3 regions of the Modestobacter italicus genome follow, and region 1 is predicted to be linked to each of the others. Evidence: riboswitches for the same ligand, from Rfam matches in the RefSeq annotation. Region 1 holds a riboswitch; each other region holds the start of a gene.
What was found. A riboswitch is a leader RNA that binds a small molecule or an ion and turns the genes downstream of it on or off. The one in region 1 is predicted to bind S-adenosylmethionine.
Positions count from the first base shown of each region.

Region 2: it holds a riboswitch for S-adenosylmethionine, as region 1 does, so the genes downstream of both, thrC (threonine synthase) here and MODMU_RS10395 (GNAT family N-acetyltransferase) in region 1, are expected to answer to the same signal.
Region 3: it holds a riboswitch for S-adenosylmethionine, as region 1 does, so the genes downstream of both, MODMU_RS25235 (bifunctional o-acetylhomoserine/o-acetylserine sulfhydrylase) here and MODMU_RS10395 (GNAT family N-acetyltransferase) in region 1, are expected to answer to the same signal.

Region 1 covers NC_017955.1:2,105,184-2,111,245, reverse strand. The annotation lists gene MODMU_RS10405 (LLM class flavin-dependent oxidoreductase) at 1-611, opposite strand, end outside; gene MODMU_RS30020 (FAD/NAD(P)-binding protein) at 630-2,510, opposite strand; SAM riboswitch class IV at 2,775-2,886, shown strand; gene MODMU_RS10395 (GNAT family N-acetyltransferase) at 3,085-3,615, shown strand; gene MODMU_RS10390 (amino acid ABC transporter permease) at 3,612-4,571, shown strand; gene MODMU_RS10385 (amino acid ABC transporter ATP-binding protein) at 4,568-5,347, shown strand; gene MODMU_RS10380 (ABC transporter substrate-binding protein) at 5,438-6,062, shown strand, end outside.
Region 2 covers NC_017955.1:775,756-781,817, forward strand. The annotation lists gene MODMU_RS03750 (alpha/beta fold hydrolase) at 1-671, shown strand, start outside; gene MODMU_RS03755 (ABC transporter permease) at 668-1,525, shown strand; gene MODMU_RS03760 (HAD family hydrolase) at 1,566-2,387, opposite strand; SAM riboswitch class I at 2,447-2,574, shown strand; gene thrC (threonine synthase) at 2,593-3,888, shown strand; gene MODMU_RS03770 (cold-shock protein) at 4,064-4,264, shown strand; gene groL (chaperonin GroEL) at 4,546-6,062, shown strand, end outside.
Region 3 covers NC_017955.1:5,307,611-5,313,672, reverse strand. The annotation lists gene MODMU_RS25250 (sigma factor-like helix-turn-helix DNA-binding protein) at 1-564, shown strand, start outside; gene MODMU_RS25245 (fatty acid desaturase family protein) at 580-1,686, opposite strand; gene metX (homoserine O-acetyltransferase MetX) at 1,841-2,959, opposite strand; gene MODMU_RS25235 (bifunctional o-acetylhomoserine/o-acetylserine sulfhydrylase) at 2,961-4,253, opposite strand; SAM riboswitch class IV at 4,299-4,414, opposite strand; gene MODMU_RS25230 (threonine aldolase family protein) at 4,454-5,521, opposite strand; gene MODMU_RS25225 (zinc-binding dehydrogenase) at 5,573-6,062, shown strand, end outside.

The DNA.
Region 1 (6,062 bases):
TTCACCGAGAAGAACCGGCCCTCGAAGTCGATGTAGTGCAGCTTCTCCCGGTCGACGAACCGGCCGGTGGCGACGTCGCGGACCTCCGCGTCGTCCTCCCAGCTGTCCCAGAGCCGGCGGAGCACCTCGACCCAGTCGGCGGCCTCGGCGAACAGGTCGTCGGTGCCGAGGACCGCGCGGCGGCCGATGTGGGCGGCCTCGGCCGGGCTGCTGCTGACCTTGACCCGGACGCCGGCGCGGCCGGTGCTCACGTAGTCGAGGGTGGCGATCGCCTTGGACAGGTGGAACGGCTCGGTGTGGGTGGCGATCGCGGTCGGCACCAGCCCGATCGCCGACGTCAGCGGCGCGACCCGGGCGGCGACCTGGACGGCGTCCAGCCGGCCGCGCACCTGGTCGGTGCGCTCGTCCGGGCCCTGGCGGTCGGTGGACTGCAGGGACAGGCCGTCCTCGATGGTGACCAGGTCGAGCAGGCCGCGCTCGGCCTCCTGCACCAGGTCGACCCAGTACCGGGGGGTGAGCAGCTCGGTCGGGCGGGCGTCGGGCTCGCGCCACGCGGCGGGGTGCCAGCCGGCGCCGTCGAGGGCGACGGCGAGGTGGAAGGGGGTGCTCATCGGGGGGCTCCGGGGGGATCAGGCCGCGACGGCGACGGCGGCGCGGCCGGTGACGGCCTGCCACAGCCGGCGGGCGAGGGCGTCGTTCTGGCGGAAGAAGGGGGCGTTGGTGCGGGGACGGGCGAAGGCGGCCACCTGGGCGCCGGAGGTCCAGAAGCCGACCGCGAACAGCCGGTCCTGCGGCAGCCCGGTCGCGCTGACCACCCGCTGCTCGGCGTCGACGTGCAGCCGGCCGGTGCCGGTGCCGTCCGGCACGGTCTTCTCCGCGGCGACCCCGCGGGTGACCAGCGAGCTGACCAGCCGGTCCGGGGTCGCTGAGACCGCCGGCGCGGGCAGCCGGGCCTCGACCATCGCCCGGGCGGTGACCACGGAGTCGACCGAGGAGGACCGCGCGGTGAACACCCCGGTGCCCTCGTCGAGGTCGAAGCGGGTGTCCGCGCCCAGGAACCGGACCACGCCGGCCTCCGACAGCGCGAGCAGCTCGGCCAGCCGCGGCGCCGGCGGTCCGCTGGCCAGGTAGCTGAACAGGTTCATCCACCAGCCGGCGACGTCCTCGGCCTCCGACCGCGGCGTCAGCCGCCCGGCGGCGACCAGCCCGGCGATCGTGCCGTGGCAGAACAGCAGGGCGGTGAAGACGGCGGCGTCGGTGCTGTGCGCCGGGTCCGCCGAGCGGGTCAGGTCGGCCCGCACCAGCCCGCGCACCGCCTCCTGCAGCTCGGCGGCGGTACCGAACCGGGCCCCGGCCAGCGGCCGGTCCCGGGCCGCGAGGTCGAACCGGTCGGCCGGGTCGGGGACGGCGGCCGCGACCAGGGCGGTCAGGTCTCCCCCGGCCACGTACGCGTCGGCGAACTCGGCCCAGGGCAGCGCGGTGCGCTCGGGGTGGGCGCGGAACAGCTCGGTGTAGTGCGCCCAGCCGAGCTCGCGGGCGATCACCGGCGCCAGGTCGGCGCGCAGGTCGAGCTCCCGATCGGCGTCCAGCGCCTCGGGGGTGAAGAACCGCAGCGGCACCGGCGGCCCGGGCCAGACGTAGCCCAGCTTGGCCCGGTAGGGCACGCCGCGCCGGGACCCGACGTGCAGCACCGGCTCCTGGCCGGAGGGGAGGTAGCGCAGCCCGTCGCCCGCCGGCTCGAAGCGGCCGCCGCGTCCGCTGGTCAGCAGCACCATGAGGTCGATGAAGGCCAGCCCGGCGCCGCGGACGAGCACGTCCTCCCCCGGCGCGAGCCGGTCGAGGTCGAGGTCGGCGGTGTAGCCGGTCGGGAGGTAGCAGAGCCCCGCGCCGGCCGCGCGCTCGGCGACGGCGCGCTCGGCGGCGGTGGCGTGCGCGTCGAGGTGGCCCTGGGCGAGCACGGCCAGGTCGGCGGGGAGCACCCGACCGTCGGCGAGCTCCACGTCGACGCCCTCGGCGCGCACCCGGACGTCGACCACGGTGTCCTCGTGCAGGTGCACGTCGGCCCACGGGCGGGCCGCCGCGACCACCTCGGCCAGCACCCAGCCCAGGTAGGCGTTCACCAGCGGCCGGGACGGGAAGGACGTCGGCGTCACCGCCCGCGCTTCCTCACCCACCGGGTCGCCCTCGGGCAGGTGCCGGCCCACCGCCTCCACCCACTGCCACAGCGTGGTGCCCTCGCCCACCGGGCCGTCGACGGTCACCGACGCGTCGGGCAGCACCGTGACGTCGGCGGCCAGCGAGTTGGCCCAGAGCAGCGAGGGCTGGGCCGCGCGCCACACCCGGCCGCCGCCCGGCGGGTGCGGGTCGACGAGGTGCACCTGCAGGCGGCCGGGGCCGCTCAGCTCGGGCGCGCTGGCGACCAGCCGCTCGAGCAGGCCGATGGCGGTGGGGCCGGCGCCGACCACGGCGATCGACGGGCCGGCGGGGGTGTGCGGGGGTGCGGCGGGCATGCGGACTCCGGGGAGCGGAGGGTCAGGGACGCGGGGTTCCGACCGTGCGCTGACACTGCGCGCTCGCCGTGCGCAGGAGGTCGACGTGCCGGCGGCAGACCAGCGGGGTGCGGGGCACGTGCGTCTCCTTCCGGTGTCCGGGTGACTGGCGCAACCGCGTCCGGGGGGCGGGCTGTTCCCCTCCGGCGAGTGCAGAGGCTCACAATGTCTATCAAGTCGATCGTAATTGACGCGTCGCCGGGTGTGCCCCTATCGTCCCTGCCAGGTCCTGAGCGCCAGCGACAAGCCCCGGCTCGCTGGCCGGCAACCCTCCCTGCGACGGGGTGCCCCGGGTGACGACCTGGCCGTGCGCGTCCGCGCCCGGCAAGCAGAGGCCTCCCCTCCCGAGGGGACGAACGAGGAGCAGCACCCGTGGGACAGACCGGCATCCGTGCCGCCGCCACCGACCTGGTCGGCCGGCCGACCGTGGACCTGCTGCGCACCGACAGCGCGCTCTGTCGCTGACCCGCAGCCCTCCCGTCCCACCTCCGCGCGCCCTCGTCGGCGCGCGCCTCCGCACAGGAGCTCCTCCCGCATGTCCACGTCCCTGTCCCCGCACGCCCTCCAGGTGGTGCGCGTGCACCTCGACGACCCGCTGGCCGCGCCGCTGTTCGCCGACCTCGCCGTCGAGTACGACACCCGCTACGGCGACCTGTTCGGCGGCGCGTCCGAGGAGCTGACCCGCTACCCGGCCGCGGCGTTCCTGCCGCCGGACGGCGAGTTCCTGCTGCTGGTCGAGGACGGCGTCGCGGTCGCCGGCGGCGCGTTCATGCGGCACCCGTCGGGCGCCGCCGAGGTGAAGCGGATGTGGACCGCCGGGTCGCACCGCCGCCGCGGGCTGGCCCGCCGGGTGCTCGCGCTGCTCGAGCAGGGGGCCGCCGCGGCCGGTTACGCCCGGATGTACCTGACCACCGGACCGCGCCAGCCGGAAGCGCGCGACCTGTACCTCGCCGCCGGCTGGGCACCGCTGTTCGACCCGGCCGTCCCCCGCCCCACCGACACCGACGCGCTGCGCGCGCTGCCGGTCGAGCAGCGCCTCTACGCCTTCGAGAAGGACCTCCCGTGACCACGCTCGACACCCGGCCCGTCACCAGCTCGGGCACCCCCTACGACCAGCTGCGGGTGGTGCCGGCCCGGCACCCCGGCCGCTGGGTCGCGACCGCCGTCGTCGCCGTCCTGCTCGCGATGGTGGTCAACAGCCTGATCACGAACCCGCGGTGGGAGTGGGACGTCGTCGGCGCCTACCTCACCGAGGAGTCGATCGTCCGCGGCGTGCTCACCACGATCGAGCTGACCGCGATCACCGCGGTGCTCGGCTTCGCGCTGGGCACGGTGCTGGCGCTGATGCGGCTGAGCCGCTCGCCGCTGCTGCAGGCGGTGAGCTGGGGCTACACCTGGGTGTTCCGCTCGGTGCCGCTGATCCTCCAGCTGCTGCTCTGGTACAACCTCGCCTACCTCTACCAGCACCTGGACGTCGGCATCCCGTTCGGCCCGTCCTTCGCCAGCGTGCAGACCCTCTCGCTGATCGACAAGTTCGGCGCCGCGGTGCTCGGGCTGGGCCTGCACCAGGCCGCCTACTCGGCGGAGATCGTCCGGGCCGGCATCCTCTCGGTCGACCAGGGCCAGCACGAGGCGGCCGCGTCGCTGGGCATCCCGCGGCGCCGGCAGACCACCCGGATCGTGCTGCCGCAGGCGATGCGCACCATCGTGCCGACGGCGGTCAACGAGGTGATCGGCCTGTTCAAGGGCACCTCGATCGTCTACGTGCTGGCGCTGGGCGAGCTGTTCTACACGGTGAGCGTCATCTACGGCCGGACCCAGCGGGTGCTGCCGATGCTCGTCGTGGCCGCGATCTGGTACGTCGTGCTCACCACGGTGGTCACCGTCGTCCAGTACTACGTGGAACGGCACTACGCCCGGGGCGCGGTGCGCACGCTGCCGCCGACACCCCTGCAGCGGGTCCGCGCGGAGCTGACCGGCGTCCTGGCCCGCTTCGGCGCCGCGCGCGGAGCCACCCGATGACCGCCGTCGGGGTCGGTCCCGGCCGGGTCGAGGTGCACGGCGTGCACAAGTCCTACGCCGGCACCGAGGTGCTGCACGGCGTCGACCTGGTGGTCGAGCCGGGCACGGTGACCGTCGTCCTCGGCCCGTCGGGCTCGGGCAAGTCGACGCTGCTGCGCAGCATCAACCACCTGGAGAAGGTCGACCGCGGCTTCATCGCGCTGGACGGCGAGCTGGTGGGCTACCGCCGCAAGGGCGACAGGCTGCACGAGCTGCACGAGAAGGACGTGCTGCGGCAGCGCACCCGCTTCGGCTTCGTCTTCCAGTCGTTCAACCTGTTCCCGCACCTCACGGCGCTGGAGAACGTGGTCGAGGCGCCGGTGTCCGCCCAGGGCCGCGAGCGCCGCGAGGTGGAGGCCGAGGCCCGCGAGCTGCTGGCCCGGGTCGGGCTCGGCGACCGGGAGAAGGCCTACCCCCGGCAGCTGTCCGGCGGGCAGCAGCAGCGGGTCGCCATCGCCCGGGCGCTGGCCATGCGCCCCGCCGTCCTGCTGTTCGACGAGCCGACGTCGGCGCTGGACCCGGAGCTGGTCGGCGAGGTGCTCTCGGTGATCGAGGGCCTCGCGAGCACCGGCACCACGATGATCGTCGTCACCCACGAGATCGGCTTCGCCCGCCGGGTGGCCGACCAGGTCGTCTTCATGGACGACGGCCGGGTGGTCGAGCAGGGCCCGCCCGAGCAGGTGCTCGACGCCCCGCAGCACGACCGCACCCGCGCCTTCCTCGCGCGAGTCCTCTAGAAGCCCCACCCCCCACCGGTCTCGGACGGCGCACCTGCGCCGCCCGGCGATGGCGCGCGCCCGTGCGCCCCTCACAGGAGAAGGAACCCCATGACCGCACGTACCCGACGAGCCCCGCTCGTCGCCGTCCTGGCCGCTGTGTCCGCGCTGGCCCTCGGGGCGTGCACCAGCTCGACCGAGATCGAGAGCGCCGCGGCCGACGAGCCCGCCGGCGCCCTGGTGGTGGACACCGGCCCCGACCAGGACCGGGTGCACACCGAGCTGAACCAGGACGCCGTCGACCTGCTGCCGGCCGGCGCGTTCCCGGACGGGACGCTGCGGGTCTCGGTCACCCAGGGCGCCGTCCCGCTGGCCTTCTACGCCGACGACAACAGCACGGTGATCGGCAGCGAGACCGACATCGCCACGCTGGTCGCCGACGCCCTCGGGCTCGACCTGGAACTGGTCGTCAACGACTGGTCGAACTGGCCGCTGGCCACCCAGTCCGGCGAGGTCGACGCCACCATCTCCAACGTCACGGTGACCGAGGAGCGCAAGCAGCTGTTCGACTTCTCCTCCTACCGTGTCGACCAGCTCGGCTGGCTGGTCCAGGCCGGCAGCGACCTGGAGATCGACGAGGCGGCCGACATCGCCGGGCTCACCGTCGGGGTCTCCTCGGGCACCAACCAGGAGCAGATCCTGCTGGCCTGGGACCGAGAGAACACCGACGCCGGCC
Region 2 (6,062 bases), 1.3 Mb from region 1:
CGTTCGTCGAGGGCACCGGCCTGCTGCCGCACCTGTCCGGCCGGGACAACCTCGACCTGTACTGGGCCGCGACCGGTCGCCCGCGCGCGGACGCGCACATGGAGGAGGCGATCGAGGTCGCCGGGCTCGGCACCGCCATCGACAAGCGGGTGCGCAGCTACAGCCAGGGCATGCGCCAGCGGGTGGCGATCGCCCAGGCGATGCTCGGCCTGCCCGACCTGCTGGTCCTCGACGAGCCGACCAACGGGCTGGACCCGCCGCAGATCCACGCGATGCGCGACGTGCTCCGCTCCTACGCCGACACCGGCCGCACGGTGATCGTCTCCAGCCACCTGCTGGCCGAGATCGAGCAGACCTGCAGCCACGTCGTCGTCATGGCCAAGGGCCGCAAGATCGCCCAGGGCACCGTCGAGGAGATCGTCGGCACCGGGGGAGCGGTGCTCATCGGCCTGGCCGACGAGCGCGACGCCGACCGCGCGGTCGAGGTCCTCGCCGGTCTCCCCGGCGCCGGTCCGGTCGAGCGCACCGACGAGGGGCTGGTCGTCGACCTCGGGCCGGTCGGCCGGGCGCAGGCGCTGACCGCGCTGGTCACCGTCGGCGTGGCGGTCGACCAGCTCACCCCGCGCCGTCGTCTCGAGGACGCGTTCCTGTCGCTGGTGGGGGAGTCGTGACGTCGTCCACCGGAGCCGCCGCCGGGTACCGGCCCGAGCGCACCCTGCGGCTGGGGGTCGAGCTCCGCCGGCAGTTCAAGCGGCGCCGGACCATCGGCGTCCTGGTGCTGATGGCCGTCCTGCCGCTGGTCCTGATCGGCGCCCTGGCGCTGGGCGGCGCGGAGGAGGCCGAGGCCAACAGCCGGGTCAACCTGGTCGACGTCGCGACGGCGAGCGGGCTCAACCTGACGCTGTTCGTGCTGTTCGCGACCTCCGGCTTCTTCCTGGTGGTGGTCTTCGCGCTGTTCTTCGGCGACACCGTCGCCAGCGAGGCGTCGTGGGGGTCGCTGCGGTACGCGCTGGCCACCCCGGTGCCGCGCGCCCGGCTGCTCCGGCAGAAGTGGCTGGCCGCGCTGGTGATGTCGGTCGGCGCGATGGTCCTGCTGGTCGTCGTCGCGGTCGTCGCCGGCGGGATCGCCTACGGCTTCGGCGACGTCCAGACGCCGGTGGGCATCGGGCTGGAGCAGCGGACGGCGCTGGTCCGGCTGGCCGGGATGGTCGGCTTCCTCGCCGTCCACCTGCTCGTCGTCGGCACGCTGGCGTTCTGGCTGTCCACGGTCACCGACGCCCCGCTGGCCGCGGTCGGCGGCGCGGTGTTCACCACGGTGGTGTTCGCGGTGCTCGAGGCCGTCGAGCAGCTGGGCGACATCCGCGACTGGTTCCCCACCGCGTTCAGCCTGGCCTGGACCGACCTGCTGCAGACCCCGGTCGACTCCGGTGACCTGTTCCGCGGCGTCGTCCAGGGGCTGGCCTGGTCGGCGCTGTTCACCGCGCTCGCCTTCCGCCACTTCGCCCGCAAGGACGTCACCTCCTAGCGGAGTGCCACGGCGCGGAGAACGCGCCCGTGGCACTCCACTAGAGCGAGGCGAGCACCGCCTGGGCCCAGCCCTCGCCCATGGGGTGGTCGGTCACCGAGGCGTTCGGGACGGCGGCCAGCAGCTCGCCCATGCCGGTGACGGCCGCGCCGTTGGCGGTGACCCACAGCCGGCGGACCGCCGGGGCCATCTCCAGGTCGCTGACGCTGTCGCCCACCGCGACGGCGTCGTCCGCGGTCAGCCCGCGGCGGGCGAGGTCCCAGGTGATCGCCGCTCCCTTGGAGATCCCGCGCGGCATGAGGTGGTAGACGTGCGGGGGCAGCGCGTCGTCGTCCAGGGTCATCCGCGGGGTCGCCGGGACGGCGCCGTTGTCGTTCATCGTCAGCCAGCCCCAGCCGCGCTCGGCCAGCCACCGGTCGACGGCGGCGGCGTCGACCCGGCCGCGCAGCAGCGCGTCGGCCGAGTGCGCGGTGTGCCAGGGCTCGTGCCACTCCAGCCGGCCGGGGTGCGCGGCGGTCAGCGCCTCGACCACGCCGAGCTCGGCCATCACCTGCATCGGCGTCCGGCCGGCGTACCGCTCGGGCAGGTCGCCGGTGAGCAGGTGGGTCTCCCGGCCACCGGACCAGCTGACCAGCGACCCCAGCTCGGAGATGGCACCGTCGGCGGCGAAGATCCGCGCGGCCTCCACCAGCTGCGCGTGCGTCCGGCCGCTGACCAGCACGAGGGCGACGCCGGCCCGGTGCAGCTCCAGGAGGGCCTCGGCCGGGGTCGGGGTGAGGGCACGGCCGGCGGTGTGCCAGAACGAGCCCCGGGGGCCGACCATCGTGCCGTCCAGGTCGGTGTAGACGATGCGGGCAGCCACCCGTCCATCCTGGCCGGTTCGGGGTCCGCCCCACCGCCCCGGGTAGGCTCGCGGCGTTCCACTCATCCAGAGGGGCAGAGGGACACGGCCCGATGAAGCCCCGGCAACCGCCGTGCGCAGTCCTGCGCACGGAAGGTGCCACATCCGTCCCGCGCGGCTCGACGGCCCGGCGCGGGGAAGATGAGGAGGTAGTCGTCGTATGACCATGACCGCTCCCGGTTCCGCCCAGGCAGACGTCACCGAAGGCGGGCCGGTCCCACCGAACCCCGCCCGCGGGCTGGTCTGCCGCAACTGCGGCGCCACCTTCGGCCTCATCGCCGAGCACGCCTGCGCCGAGTGCTTCGGCCCGCTGGAGGTCGACTACGACCCCGAGGTCATGCGTGCGGTGACCCGCCAGCAGATCGAGGCCGGGCCGCAGAACATCTGGCGCTACGCCGCGCTGCTGCCCGTCGGCCACGACCCGGCCGACCGGGTCACCCTCGACCCGGGCATGACGCCGCTGGTGCGGGCCGACCGGCTGGCCGCCGAGCTCGGCATCACCGGCGGGCTCTGGGTCAAGGACGACTCGGCCAACCCCACCCACTCCTTCAAGGACCGGGTGGTCAGCCTGGCCGCGACCGCGGCCAAGGGCTTCGGCTACGCCAAGATCGCCTGCGCCTCGACCGGCAACCTGGCCAACTCCGTCGCGGCGCACGCCGCCCGGATGGGGCTGCCCTCCTTCGTCTTCGTCCCCAGCGACCTGGAGCCGGGCAAGATCGTCCAGTCCGCGGTGTACGGGCAGGCGTTGATCGCCGTCGACGGCTCCTACGACGACGTCAACCGGCTGACCAGCGAGCTCGCCGAGACCGACGAGTTCGAGGACACCGCCTTCGTCAACCAGAACGTCCGGCCCTACTACGCCGAGGGCTCCAAGACGATGGGCTACGAGATCGCCGAGCAGCTCGGCTGGCGGATCCCGGCTCAGGTGGTCATCCCGATGGCGTCGGGCTCGCTGCTCACCAAGGTCGACAAGGCGTGGCGCGAGCTGGTCGCCGCAGGCATCGTCGAGGACACCGGCTGGAAGGTCTTCGGCGCCCAGTCCGCCGGCTGCGACCCGATCGCCACCGCGTTCGACAACGGCTGGGACGTCGTGAAGCCGGTCAAGCCGACCGGGATCGCCAAGTCGCTCAACATCGGCAACCCCGCCGACGGCCCCTACGCGCTGGACGCCGTCCGGCGCACCGGCGGGTCGGTCGCCCGGGTCGGGGACGACGAGATCGTCGCCGGCATCCGCGACCTGGCCCGCACGACCGGCGTCTTCGCCGAGACGGCAGGCGGGGTCACCACCGCGGTGCTGCGCAAGCTGGTCGAGGGCGGGCTGCTCGACCCGACGCTGGAGACCGTCGTGCTGAACACCGGTGAGGGCCTCAAGACCCTCGACCCGCTGCTCGACGTCGTCGGCCCCTCGCACCGGGTCCAGCCCTCGCTGCGGTCGCTGCGCGAGGCCGGTCTCATCGGCTGAGGAAGGCCCTACCACACCGGGTGAGACCCGGCGGACAGGACCGGTGACCTGGGCTCTTGCGTCCTGTACCGTTCCGCGCGGTTCGAGTTCCACGTTCGTGTCGACGGGCGGGAGAGCGAGACCCCGGCCCCTCGATCAAGAGGTGCCGTCCGCACGCACGAACGTGGGAGCACACGTGGCACAGGGCACCGTGAAGTGGTTCAACGCCGAGAAGGGCTTCGGCTTCATCGCCGTCGACGGCGGGCAGGATGTCTTCGTCCACTACTCGGCCATCCAGATGGACGGGTACAAGAGCCTCGAAGAGGGCCAGCGGGTCAGCTTCGAGGTCGTCCAGGGCGAGAAGGGTCCGCAGGCCGACGCGGTCCAGGCCGTCTGAGCGGTTCGCACCACGAGGCCCGGTCCCCTTCGGGGGGCCGGGCCTCGTCGCGTTCCCGGGGGTCCGCAGGCCCGGGAACAAGCCGTCCCGACCCCCCGTTCTTGCACTCGCACAGGCCGAGTGCCAGACTTCTCGTTGGCACTCGGGGTACCTGAGTGCCAACCAGGTCGGAACGGTGAGGCACTGGTCGTGCGCCGCAGGAGGCGCACGCAACCGGTGTCGTCCGTCGCGGGCGCCGGACCTGACCGTGCCAGCGATCCACGCATGGAGGACATCACCACATGGCCAAGATGATCGCGTTCAACGAAGAGGCGCGCCGTGGCCTCGAGCGGGGCATGAACACCCTCGCCGACGCCGTCAAGGTGACCCTCGGCCCCCGTGGCCGGAACGTCGTGCTCGAGAAGAAGTGGGGCGCTCCCACCATCACCAACGACGGTGTGAGCATCGCCAAGGAGATCGAGCTCGAGGACCCCTGGGAGAAGATCGGGGCCGAGCTCGTCAAGGAGGTCGCCAAGAAGACCGACGACGTCGCGGGTGACGGCACCACCACCGCCACCGTGCTCGCCCAGGCCCTCGTCCGCGAGGGGCTGCGCAACGTCGCCGCCGGCGCCAACCCGATGGCCCTGAAGAAGGGCATCGAGAAGGCCGTCGCCTCGGTCTCCGAGTACCTGCTGTCGACCGCCAAGGACGTCGAGACCAAGGAGCAGATCGCGGCCACCGCCTCGATCTCCGCCGCGGACCCGGCCATCGGCGAGCTCATCGCCGAGGCGATGGACAAGGTCGGCAAGGAAGGTGTCATCACCGTCGAGGAGAGCAACACCTTCGGCCTCGAGCTCGAGCTCACCGAGGGCATGCGCTTCGACAAGGGTCACCTGTCGGCGTACTTCGTGACCGACACCGACCGCATGGAGACCGTGCTCGACGACCCGTACATCCTGGTCGTCAACTCGAAGATCTCGTCGGTCAAGGACCTGCTCCCGCTGCTGGAGAAGGTCATGCAGTCCGGCAAGCCGCTGGCCATCATCGCCGAGGACGTCGAGGGCGAGGCCCTCGCGACCCTGGTGGTCAACAAGATCCGCGGCACCTTCAAGTCGGTCGCCGTCAAGGCCCCCGGCTTCGGTGACCGCCGCAAGGCCATGCTCGGCGACATCGCCATCCTCACCGGTGGTCAGGTCATCAGCGAGGAGGTCGGTCTCAAGCTGGAGAACGCCGACCTGTCGCTGCTCGGCCGGGCGCGCAAGTTCGTCACCACCAAGGACGAGACCACGATCATCGAGGGCTCGGGCGACGCCGACCAGATCCAGGGCCGGGTCAACCAGATCCGCGCCGAGATCGACAAGTCGGACAGCGACTACGACCGCGAGAAGCTGCAGGAGCGGCTGGCCAAGCTGGCCGGTGGCGTTGCGGTGATCAAGGCCGGCGCCGCGACCGAGGTCGAGCTCAAGGAGCGCAAGCACCGCATCGAGGACGCGGTGCGCAACGCCAAGGCCGCCGTCGAGGAAGGCATCGTCGCCGGTGGTGGCGTCGCCCTGGCGCAGGCCACCACCGTCGCGTTCGAGAAGCTCGAGCTCGAGGGTGACGAGGCGACCGGTGCCAACATCGTGCGCGTCGCGCTCGAGGCCCCGCTGAAGCAGATCGCCGTCAACGCCGGCCTCGAGGGTGGCGTCGTGGCGGAGAAGGTCCGCAACTCCGAGACCGGCTGGGGCCTCAACGCCGCCACCGGCGAGTACGTGGACCTGGTCGCGGCCGGCATCATCGACCCGGCCAAGGTCACCCGCTCGGCGCTGCAGAACGCCGC
Region 3 (6,062 bases), 2.4 Mb from region 1:
GACCTGCTGCAGGGCGCGCTGATCGCCACCGAGCGGTCCTGGGCCGGCTTCGCCGACCAGGACGAGGCCACCGCCTCCGCCCGGCGGGAGCTGGTGGCGGCGCACACCAGCTGGCGGCGGGTGCTCCGGGCGGGCGACCTGCTCGCCGGCAGCCCGGCGCTGGCGAACGCCGCCGGCTTCCCCGGCTTCGCCCGGCGGCCCAGCGACCCCGGCCCGCAGGACGAGGTGTCGACCGCGCTGGCCCGGCTCACCCCGCAGCTGCGGGCCACCCTGGTGCTCCGGTACGGGGCGGGGCTGTCGGTGACCGACACCGCCGCGGCGCTCGGCGTCCCGGCCGACACGGTCACCGGCTCGACCGCCCGCGGCCTGGACGCCCTCGGCACCGACGGCACCCGGCTGACCCGCTGGCTGGCCCGCCGGGGGGAGCAGGTCAGCACCGCGCCGGACGACGCCCTCCGCTCCGTGCGGGAGGGCGCCCGCGACCGGCACAGCCACCGGCTGGGCCTGCTGCTGCTGGCGGCGGTGCTGGTCGCGATCGTCGTGCTGGTCGCCGTCAGCCTCTGACGGCGCGGTCCGCCGTCAGTTGCGGGCGGACTGGACCAGCGGGCAGACGAACGGGTCGCGCTCGCCGAGACCGACCCGGTTCAGGTACCGAACGACCATCCGGTAGGACCCGACCAGCGACGTCTCGGTGTAGCTGATCCCGTGCTTCTCGCAGTGCGCGCGCACCATCGGCTGGACCTTGCGCAGGTTCGGCCGCGGCATGCTCGGGAAGAGGTGGTGCTCGATCTGGTAGTTCAGCCCGCCCATCATGAAGTCGGTCAGCAGACCGCCCCGGATGTTGCGGGACATGAGCACCTGGCGGCGCAGGAAGTCGACCTTGGCGTTCTTCGGCACGACCGGCATGCCCTTGTGGTTGGGCGCGAACGACCCGCCCAGCAGCAGGCCGAAGACCGCCTGCTGGACCAGGATGAAGCCCACCGCCAGCAGCGGCGGCATGATCAGGAAGACGGCGGCGACGAACAGTCCGAGCCGCAGCGCGATGATCGCGACCTCGAGCCGGCGGTGCGGCATCGACCTGTCCTTGATCAGCGTGGCCAGGCTGTTGGCGTGCAGCGCGGCACCCTCGAAGCACAGCAGCGGGAAGAACGCCCAGCCCTGGCGGCGGGTGAACCAGCCGCGCAGGCCGGTGGTCCGCTCGGCGGCGTCGTCCGGGGTGAAGGCGAGCACCTCCGAGACGATGTCGGGGTCCTTGCCCATCTGGTTGGGGGCGTTGTGGTGCCGGTTGTGCTTCTGCATCCACCAGCCGTAGCCGATGCCGGCGAACCCGCAGGACAGCACGCGCGCCGACCACTCGTTGACCCGGTGCGAGCCGAACGCCTGGCGGTGCGCGGTGTCGTGGCCGAGGAAGCCGAACTGGGTGCACACCAGGGAGAGCAGGACGGCCAGCGCCAGCTGCCACCACGAGTCCCCGACGGCGACGACCGCAGCCCAGACGCCGGCGAACGCGGCGACGGTCAGCGCGATCGAGACGACGTAGTACGGACGGCGGCGGTTGAGCAGCCCGGCGTCCTTGACCTGCTGCGACAGCTCGGCGTAGACGCTGACCGACCGGTCACGAGCTCGCTCGGGACGAGGTCCGCGGGCGGGGGGAGGCGTGGAGCCCTCCAGGGTGGATGCGGTCATCTGTTCTCTCTGCTGGTCCCGGGCTGCTCCGGGGTTGGCCGGCACGACCGGCGACGACGGGGGACCGCGCTACGTCAGACTGAGCACCGCGTGCGGCCGACGGTATGCGACGGGGCACCGGGCTGCCACGCGGGGCCCACCAGCCGGGACCCTCTCAGGACGGGAGCAGTTCCCGGACCAGCGCGCCGACCTCTGCGGTCTCCAGCAGGAAGCCGTCGTGGCCGTAGGGCGAGAAGATGAGCCGCAGCGGGACGCCGAGACCCTCGGCCACCTGCTGCTGCTGCACCGGCGGGTAGAGCCGGTCGGAGTCGATGCCGGCCACCACCGACCGGGCGGTGACCCGGGCCAGCGCCGCCGCCACGCCACCCCGGCCGCGGCCGACGTCCCAGCTGTTCATCGCCTCGGTCAGCACCACGTAGCTGCCGGCGTCGAACCGCGCGGCCAGCTTGGCGGCGTGGTGGTCCAGGTAGGAGGCCACGGCGAACCGGCCGTCGTCCTGCACCGTCGTCCCGAACCGCGCGTCGAGCTCCAGGCCGCTGCGGTAGGTCAGGTGGGCGATCCGCCGGGCGATGCCGAGGCCGGTCACCGGCCCGGGCCCGGGGGCGTAGTCGCCACCGGCCCAGGCCGGGTCGCTGCGCACGGCGGTCTGCTGGGTGGTCTGGGTGCCGATCTGGTCGGCGCTGGCCACCGCCCCCGAGGCGAGGAAGAACAGCCCGGCGACCCGCTCGGGCCGGGAGACCGCCCACTCCAGCGCGCGCATCCCGCCCATCGAGCCGCCGAGCACCGCCTGCCACCGGCCGATGCCCAGGGCGTCGGACAGCGCCGCCTCGACCGCCACCTGGTCGGCGATGGTGACCTCGGGGAACCGGGAGCCCCACGGGCCCCCGTCCGGCGCGGCCGACGAGGGCCCGGTCGTGCCCTGGCAGCCGCCGAGCACGTTGGCGCAGACGACGAACAGCCGGTCGGTGTCCAGCGGGGCGCCCGGGCCGATCAGCGACGGCCACCAGCCGGCCGTGGCGTGCCCGGGCCCGGCGGGGCCGACGACGTGGCTGTCGCCGGTGAGCGCGTGCTCCACCAGCACCGCGTTGCCCGCGTCGGGCGCGAGGGTCCCCCACGTCTCGTAGGCGACCCGCACCGACGGCAGGGAGCCGCCGCGCTCCAGCGCCAGGGGCCCCAGCTCCACGAACTGCCGGTCGCCCACCGGGTCGCCGGGGAGCCAGCCGCCGGTCCGGGCCCCGGGGGCAGCCGGAGCCGCCCCCCGGGGCCCGGGCACCTCAGGACCCCTTGGCGGCCCGGAAGCCGGACTCCAGGTCGGCCAGGATGTCCTCGATGCCCTCCAGGCCCACCGCCAGCCGCACCAGCCCCGGGGTGACGCCGGTGGTCAGCTGCTCGTCGGCGGTCAGCTGCGAGTGCGTCGTGGACGCCGGGTGGATGACCAGGCTGCGCACGTCGCCGATGTTGGCCACGTGGCTGTGCAGCTCCAGCCCCTCGACGAAGCGCTTGCCGGCCTCGATGCCGCCGCGGATGTCGAACGCGAGCACCGCACCGGCGCCCTTCGGCGCGTACTTCTGCTGGGCGGCGTGCCAGGGCGAGGACGCCAGGCCGGCGTAGTGCACCGACTCGACCTCGTCGTGGGACTCCAGCCACTCGGCCACCCGCTGGGCGTTGGCGACGTGCCGCTCCATCCGCAGCGACAGCGTCTCGATGCCCTGGACGACCAGCCAGGCGTTGAACGGGGAGATCGCCGGGCCGAGGTCGCGCAGCAGCTGCACCCGGGCCTTGAGCGCGTACGCCGGCGCACCGAGGTCGGCGTAGACGACGCCGTGGTACGTCGGGTCCGGGGTGGTGAAGCCGGGGAACTTCCCGCCGGTCCAGGCGAAGTTGCCGGAGTCGACGATGATCCCGGCGATCGCCGTGCCGTGCCCGCCCAGGTACTTGGTGGCGGAGTGGACCACGATGTCGGCGCCGTGCTCGATCGGCCGGATCAGGAACGGCGTGGCGATCGTGTTGTCGACGATCAGCGGGACGCCGTTGCGGTGCGCGACCTCCGACACCGCCGAGATGTCCAGGACGTCGCCCTTCGGGTTGCCGATGGTCTCGGCGTAGAAGGCCTTGGTGTTCTCCTGCACCAGCGACTGCCAGTTCTCCGGGTCGTCGGGGTCCTCGACGAAGGAGACCTGGACGCCCAGCTTGGGCAGCGAGTGGTGCAGCAGGTTGTACGTGCCGCCGTACAGCGAGGCGGAGGCGACGACGTGGCTGCCGGCCTCGGCGATGTTCAGGATCGCCAGCGTCTCGGCGGCCTGGCCGCTGGCCACCGCCAGCGCCGCGACGCCGCCCTCGAGCGAGGCCACGCGCTGCTCCAGCGCGTCCTGCGTCGGGTTCATGATCCGGGTGTAGATGTTGCCCATCTCGGCCAGCGCGAAGAGGTCCGCGGCGTGCTGGCTGTCGCGGAACTGGTAGCTGGTCGTGGCGTAGATGGGCAGCGCCCGGGCGCCGGTGGTCGGGTCGGGGGCGGCGCCGGCGTGGATCTGCCGGGTCTCGAAGCTCCAGCCGCTGGGCTCGGTCATGCGCTGAGTACCTCCTGGGTCGCCGGAGCACCCACAGCGCGGAGGGCTCCGTCCTTGCCGGACGGCGGGCGCCGTCCAGCCAGCTCTTCCCCTGGAGCACCTCAGACGGAGTTGAGGTTGCCGGGCAGCCAGCCAGGTGCTTGTCGCTGCCTCTCGTGAGCCAGGACGATCTTAGGACGACGGCCGGGCTGCTGCGCAAGTCACCCCTGGCCGCCCGCCAGCAGCCCGATGGCCGTCCGGACCTCCTCGATCGGCAGGGCCGTGGTGGCGTCGCCGACCGGCAGCTCGACCCGGACCACCCCCGGGTCGGCGGTCGGCGCCGCCCGCTCCCAGGTCCACAGCCCGCCCTCGGCCAGCGTGCGGGCCGCCGCGGCGAACCGGTCGGCGTCGGTGCGGAGCAGCAGGTGCAGCATCGGCGTCTGCGGCGGGTCCGGGACGACGGTGACGCCGGGCAGGTCCCGCACCGCGGTGGCGACCTCCCGGGCCCGCTCCAGGTAGCCGGGGAACAGCGGCAGCCGCCGGCGCAGGCAGCTCAGCGCGGAGGCCGCGCCCGGCCAGAGCCCGAACAGCGTGCCGCCCAGCCGGCGCCGCCACTCGCGGGCCTCGGCGACCACCTCGGCCGGCCCGGCCAGCGCGCTGCCGGCCAGCGCGCCGATGCCCTTGTAGAAGCTCACGTAGGTGGTGTCGAACAGCGCGGCGACCTCGGCCGGCGGGCGGCCGTACCCGGCGGCGGCCTCCCACAGCCGGGCGCCGTCCAGGTGGGCGGCGGCGCCGCGCTCGCGCGCCCAGGTCGCCTGGGCGACCAGGTCGTCCCACGGCGGGAGCTGCCCGCCCAGGTCGCGCTGCGGCAGCTCGACCAGCAGCGCCGCCGGGTGCTCGGCGACGGCGTCCAGGTCCTCGCGCAGCAGCAGCCGGTCCCGCTCGCCGGCCGGGCGGCCGACCAGCCCCTGCAGCCGCTCCAACGCCCGCCCCTCGTGCACCTCCAGGTGGCACTGCGGGTGGTAGACCACCGCCCGGCGCCCCCGGTGCTCGGCGTGCACCCGCAGCGCGGCCTGCTGCGCCATGATCCCGCTGGGCAGGTAGACCGCCGCCGGCTGGCCGAGGACGTCGGCGACCTCCTCCTCCAGCTCGGCGACCACGCCGCCGTCGCCGTAGCGGTCCACCGCGGTGTCCGGCGGGATCGTCGCGAGCAGGTCGGCAGCGGTCTGCGGGCCGTGCCCGGTCAGCGCCCGGTCGCAGGACCGGCGCAGCGCAGCGAGGTCGTCCACGCCGCCAGCCTGCCTGCCGCCCCCGCGGCGGCACCAGGCAGGCTCTGCCCCGTGCGCGCGCTGGTGTTCGAGGAGTTCGGTGGTCCCCTCACGGTCCGCTCGGTGCCGGAACCGCGGCCGGCCCCGGACGGCGTGGTCGTGCAGGTGGGCGCCAGCGGCATCTGCCGCAGCGACTGGCACGGCTGGTCCGGCCACGACCCGGACGTCGTCCTGCCGCACGTCCCCGGTCACGAGCTGGCCGGCACCGTCGCCGCGGTCGGGGAGCGGGTGCGCAGCTGGTCGGTCGGCGACCGGGTGACCGTGCCGTTCGTCTGCGCCTGCGGGCACTGCCCGCCGTGCCGCGAGGGCGCCGGTCAGGTGTGCCTCGACCAGACCCAGCCCGGCTTCACCCACTGGGGCTCGCTGGCCGAGCTGGTCGCGCTGGACGCCGCCGACGTCAACCTGGTCGCCCTGCCCGAGGGCATGCCGTTCGCCACCGCCGCCGGCCTGGGCTGCCGGTTCGCGACCGCGTTCCGCGCGGTCACCGGCGTCGGCCGGGTGG